2 regions of the Vibrio olivae genome follow, and region 1 is predicted to be linked to the other one. Evidence: riboswitches for the same ligand, from Rfam matches in the RefSeq annotation. Region 1 holds a riboswitch; the other holds the start of a gene.
The links. A riboswitch is a leader RNA that binds a small molecule or an ion and turns the genes downstream of it on or off. The one in region 1 is predicted to bind lysine.
Positions count from the first base shown of each region.

Region 2: another riboswitch for lysine. It lies ahead of ACFFUV_RS05385 (Na+/H+ antiporter NhaC family protein); the one in region 1 lies ahead of lysC (lysine-sensitive aspartokinase 3).

Region 1 is NZ_JBHMEP010000009.1:119,049-122,184, reverse strand. It holds gene metH (methionine synthase) at 1-69, shown strand, start outside; gene lysC (lysine-sensitive aspartokinase 3) at 123-1,472, opposite strand; lysine riboswitch at 1,591-1,768, opposite strand; gene ACFFUV_RS19620 (pyridoxal-phosphate-dependent aminotransferase family protein) at 1,949-3,067, shown strand; gene ACFFUV_RS19615 (PglL family O-oligosaccharyltransferase) at 3,114-3,136, opposite strand, start outside.
Region 2 is NZ_JBHMEP010000001.1:1,170,130-1,173,265, reverse strand. It holds gene ACFFUV_RS05390 (H-NS family histone-like protein) at 1-395, opposite strand, end outside; lysine riboswitch at 862-1,042, shown strand; gene ACFFUV_RS05385 (Na+/H+ antiporter NhaC family protein) at 1,154-2,752, shown strand; His leader region at 2,935-3,069, shown strand; gene hisG (ATP phosphoribosyltransferase) at 3,115-3,136, shown strand, end outside.

The DNA.
Region 1 (3,136 bases):
AGTTATGCTCAGCGTAAAGGCTGGGATGCCCTTGAAACTGAAAAGTGGTTAGGGCCCAATATGAACTAGTTCTGTTCTCGATATAAAAACGCCAGCATTACGCTGGCGTTTTTTGTTGTGGTTTATTCGAAGAGTTCTCTATGCAGTTTTTCAATCGCGGTTTTCGCCACCGACTCTTCCAACAAAAAGCATAGGTTATGCGGGCTTGCACCAAAGCAAATCATGCGCAGGTTATAGTCTTCTAGGGTACCGAACACTTGTTTTGCATGCCCACGATTGCTGCTCATATTGTTACCAATTAGGGCGACCAAGCTTAGGTTTTGTTCGACATCAACGGTACATAACTCTTCAAGCTCCTCGCGTGCGGCTTGCGGAAGTTGAGGGGCGCCACCCGCAGTACCTGTTTTGTCGAGTGTCAGAGAGACACTGATTTCTGAGGTTGTAATTAAATCGACCGAGACTTTGTGCTTGGCTAAAATTTCAAACACTTTGGCGAGGAAGCCATAGGCTTGGAACATTTTCGCACTGTGCAGCGTAATCATGGTCTGATTGGTACGTAGCGCAAGAGCACGAAATAGTGGGGAGCTCTCGACTTTACGGCGAATCCATGTTCCTCCGTTGTCCGGTTCTTTCGAGGAACCAACAAATACCGGAATATCGTGGCGCAGCGCAGGTAACAGCGTCGAAGGGTGCAGAATCTTGGCGCCAAAGTTGGCCATCTCTGAGGCTTCACTAAAGCTGATCTCAGGGATCGGTGTCGCTTTAGGGGCGATACGTGGATCGGTCGTGTAAATCCCTGGTACGTCAGTCCAAATCTCTAGCCCGCTAGATTTTACACCTTCAGCAATTAATGCGGCGCTGTAGTCACTGCCGCCACGGCCAAGTGTCGTGGTATTGCCTTCCTCATCACTTCCAATAAAGCCTTGAGTGATCACAACATGTTGCTGGCAAAGTGGCACCAACTTTTCTTGAGCCAATTGACTGATGGCTTCGAGTTGTGGCTCAGCTTGTCCATAATCACTGTCGGTTCGCAGGACATCACGAATATCAAAGCGCACTGCGTCGATTCCACGCTCACGCATTAACTGAGTGAGAATATGTGTCGACATTAGCTCACCACAAGCAACAAGGTGATCGGTCAGTTTGGTGCTGGCTTGGATTGATGCTGCTTCCGCAAGGCTAGTAATGGTATCGAGAATCGTATAGACCTCGGCCGCAGTTTCGGCGGCATCCTTAAGCTGAGATAAAATGGTGTCGTGGATGTTGGCGAGTTTCTGTAACAGTTCAGCTCGGCGTTCTTGTTCGCTGACTCCGTTAGCGAGTTCAACCAAAAGGTTGGTGACACCAGAGCATGCACTGCTGACAACAAGTTTGGTGTTTGGATTGGCTTCGATAATGGCCGCACAACGGCTCATTGCTTCAAAGTTAGCGACGCTGGTTCCGCCAAATTTGGCAACGTTAAATGCGCTCACTGTAGGTCTCCCATGGCTTCCAAAAAGAATCAATAATCGATTACGAATAGAGTAATCAAACGTTCTGTCGATGAAGAGAGTGCTAGAGCAAAAAGAGAGGTTTAAAGATTTGAATAGTGACCTCAGAAGCCCTTCATCAGATAGCACTGATGACAGTTGATGGGATTCAACCCAAGTCAACCGACAAACCAAATCCACATCTCTGGTTCATCTCGGCACTGCTCTCCCTCGATATGATGTATTAGAGTTGTGGCTCCACGTCATACCTACCTAGGCAGTGCTCCTCTTCTGCATAAAAATGCTTAGCCATTGAACGTTGTTATGGAACGAATGTCAATCAGTAATTATTGCGGTAACAACAATACATGGCGGTGCGCGCTAACTGGTTAGACCACTATACCTTTGGCCAATTGCTCAAGGAATAAAATTGGATTAAGGTAGCCTTCCCCCCAGTCATTATTTGCAAAGGAATTCTCATGACGATTGACAGTTTTCTGCCCCCTCATCGCACCTTGATGGGACCTGGTCCTTCTGATATTTCACCTCGTGTATTACAGGCGCTAAGTCGCCCAACCATTGGTCACTTAGACCCGCTATTTATCGGCATGATGGATGAATTAAAACAACTGCTGAAATACGCTTTCCAAACGGAAAATGCCTTCACTATCGCAGTCTCTGCACCGGGTAGTGCTGGGATGGAGGCTTGCTTTACCAACTTAATCGAACCGGGAGACAAAGTGTTGGTTTGCCGTAATGGTGTGTTTGGCGAGCGCATGCGTGAAAATGTGGTTCGTGCTGGTGGTGTACCCGTCGTGGTCGATGACCCTTGGGGAGCGCCAGTATGCGTGGAGAAAGTGGCACAAGCGTTGGAGGCGGAATCGGATATTAAACTGTTGGCTTTTGTTCATGCAGAAACCTCAACAGGTGCTTTATCTGACGCGAAGGCGCTCGGCGCTTTAGCGCAAAAGCACGACGTATTAACGATTGTCGATGCGGTCACCTCTCTCGGTGGAGTACCATTAAAAGTGGATGAGTGGCAGTTGGATGCGGTGTATTCGGGGAGTCAAAAGTGTCTGTCGTGTGTGCCAGGGCTTTCACCGTTGACCTTCTCTGCGAAAGCGGTCGAAAAGATTCAATCTCGTCAAACGCCGATTCGCAGTTGGTTCTTAGATCAGAGTTTGGTGCTTGGATATTGGAGTGGGGAAGGCAAACGCAGTTACCATCACACTGCGCCAGTGAATAGTCTTTACGCGCTGCATGAAGCGTTATTGCTTCTTAAGCAAGAAGGGCTAGAAAATGCGTGGCAACGTCATCGTGATATGCATGAAGAGTTGAAATCTGGTCTGGAAAAGCTCGGTTTTCGTTTTGTTGTAGAGGAAGCACATCGCTTACCACAATTGAATGCTATCTATGTACCGGAAGGCGTTGATGAAGCGAGTATTCGTCGTCAACTTCTAGAGCAGTATAATTTGGAAATTGGTGCTGGATTAGGCGATTTGGCTGGTAAAGCTTGGCGAATTGGCTTAATGGGGTATGGGGCACGCAAAGAGAACATCGCACTGTGTCTGCAGGCCTTGCAAACCTCGCTTCTCTAATATCATTAAAATGACACAGGGGCGGATAGAATTTCGCCCCTGCTTGTTAGTCGCTCAGCCCTTCCCCTG
Region 2 (3,136 bases), on a different contig from region 1:
TCCAATGAGTTACCCGCATCTAAATGCGCTTGGATAGCTGATGGAGTACGACCTTGTCCTGTCCACGTTTTTTCTTGTCCATTTGCATCAACGTATTTGTATTTTGCTGGACGAGGAGTACGTTTAGACTTTGATTTCTTACTTTTTGTTTCACCAGATAATGCATCGATCAACGCCGTTACATCAATTCCGTCTTGAGCAATTTGCTCAGCAATAGCGGCAAGTTTTGCTTCTTGCTCTGCTTTTTCAGCAAGTTCTGCTTCTTCTTGTTCTTTACGTTCTTCAACAACAATAGTGAGTTTATCTAAAGCTTCTTCCAATTGCTCCATTGTTAAATCACGAGCAAAGGCACGAAGACTACGAATATTTAAAAGTGTTTTTGTCAGTTCCGACATTGTTCATACCTACTGAATTGAGTTTATATATAGATATTAATCTGCAAAGTTAACTAATACAATATTCTACTGTCAATAATATTTAAATTTTTTAGAGTTTGCGGATTTTGTGATCTCTATATCTGACTGCAATTGGGTTAATAAAGTTCAAAATATTGATTAGTAATTCTTCTATAATAGATATTTATCGAAAGGTATTTTACAAATATTTTGTTTAAAAATGTAATAATTAACCTTAGCGTAGATATTCAGAATTAATTCATTTGAATCTCTTGTTATGACATTTTACTCATAAACTTACGTGTTACATGCAATTTCTCTATTTAAATTGTGATTCGATACGTAAATCGGCTTTTGGGATGTTGTGTTGCAATAGCTCTCTAAATGAGTAAAATGGCGGCCACCTAATGCTGATGCAGGGTTGTATTGTGCTGTTTTTGACCAGCACTAAGGTATAATCTTTTGCATGAGCGGTAGAGGCGCGAACTGAAAGAGTCGCTGTTATTGGGGTGATGCCAATGAATAACAGTTAAAGGTCTTTTCGCCGAAGTCTATATCTTTATCAGGGATATAGGCTGGGGGTGCAGCGAATAGGTGCACCACTGCCATAGTCTATTATTTTAAAACTATGGAGCGCTACTGTAGGGTGTGGGTTCAGCATTCGCTTACCTTTCGCTTATTATCAACAATGACGTTTTGTTTTCATCTCGTATTGTCTGCAGTAGATCTCTAGCCAATCTAACTGGTTTTTGAAGATCATGAATTTAATTGATTTTGCTTCTTCGCCGATGTCCTTGTTGCCACCATTGGTTGCATTGAGCTTGGCGATTGTCACACGTCGTGTATTACTTTCTCTTGGAGTGGGGATTCTTTTAGGGGCGCTGTTGCTCACGGGATTCACACTTTCTTCTACCGCTCACTATGTCGGTACCACGGTGAAAGCCGTGTTCATCGAAGACGGTAGTATTAATAGCTGGAATATGAGTATTGTCGGTTTTCTGATTCTATTGGGAATGATGACGGCCTTGCTCGCATTGTCTGGCGGCACACGCGCTTTTGCTGCATGGGCTCAGTCACGAGTAAAAAGTAAACGCGGATCAAAGCTGCTAGCAGCTTTTCTAGGCGTGTTTATTTTTATTGACGACTACTTTAACAGCTTGGCCGTTGGTGCGATTTCACGCCCAGTGACTGACCGTTTTTATGTTTCTCGCTCTAAACTGGCTTATATTCTTGACTCCACCGCCGCGCCAATGTGCGTCATCATGCCCGCATCTAGTTGGGGCGCATACATCATGACCATCATCAGTGGCATTCTGGTTGCGCATGGCGTGACGGAATATTCAGCACTAGGTGCGTATTTACGTATTGTACCGATGAACTTCTACGCCATCTTTGCATTGCTTATGGTGTTTGCTGTCGCCTGGTTTGGTCTCGATATTGGTAAAATGCGCGAACACGAGATCTCTGCGTCTCAAGGGCGGGGGTACGATAAAGAGAATGAAGTGAGTGAGGAAGCGCGCGATCTCACTGAAGAGCTTGATATTGTTGAAAGTGAAAATGGCAAAGTGTCGGACTTGGTGTTACCGATCGTCTTCCTTATTGTCGCGACAGTCATTGCCATGATGTACACCGGAGCGCAAGCTCTTGCCTCCGATGGGCTTGGCTTTAATATTTTGGGCGCATTTGAAAATACTGATGTCGGTACGTCACTGATCTATGGTGGTGTTGTTGGTTTAGCCATCGCACTATTGACGGTGTTCAAGCAAAAAATCGCGCTAAATGCTATTTTACATACCCTCTGGGTCGGTGCGAAGTCCATGTTTGGTGCCATATTGATCTTGCTCTTTGCTTGGACGATAGGTTCAATTATTGGTGATATGAAAACCGGTAGCTACCTGTCGACACTTGCACAAGGAAATATTGGTACTCAATGGTTACCTGTGATTTTATTCCTGCTCTCTGGGTTAATGGCTTTTTCAACCGGCACCTCATGGGGAACGTTTGGCATCATGCTTCCTATCGCTGGTGATATGGCAGGTGCAACCGATGTTGCCATGATGCTACCAATGCTCAGTGCTGTATTAGCGGGATCGGTTTTTGGCGATCATTGCTCACCGATTTCAGACACGACAATTTTATCGTCAACCGGTGCACGTTGTGATCACATTGATCATGTGTCCACTCAGTTGCCTTATGCATTATCCGTTGCGCTGATTTCATGTATTGGCTTTGTAGTTTTAGGTTTCTTTGGTTCACCAATGCTTGCACTAGCAGCGACATCCGTGGCGTTTATTGTTTTGTGCTTGGTACTTTCTGCGATGTCTAAGTCCAAAATGGCGAAATTAGAAGCTTTATAACTGTCTGATTTTGAACCTATTAGTGAAAGGTGCTTCGGCACCTTTTTTATTTGTATTATACAAATTAAAAAAAACGAAAATAAAAGGTTGAAAAAAAGGCCGAGCTTCGATAGTGTTGAACACAGTTCACAAAAACTCAAAAAGCCAAAGTAATTAAGTATGCGTAATTTCGTAATGAACATTCATCATCACCATCACCCAATCTAGTCTTTCGGGCGATGTACGCGTACCCGGGAGGCAGGACTCTCCCGGTGGTTGAAATCGAAGTGATTACAGATTCAAACCCTTGGGAGACAAACTTCCAAGGGTTTTTTAGTTTTTACTGATTTAAACTTTACTAAATTCTGCAAAGGAACTAATAAATGCAAACACAACAACGACTAA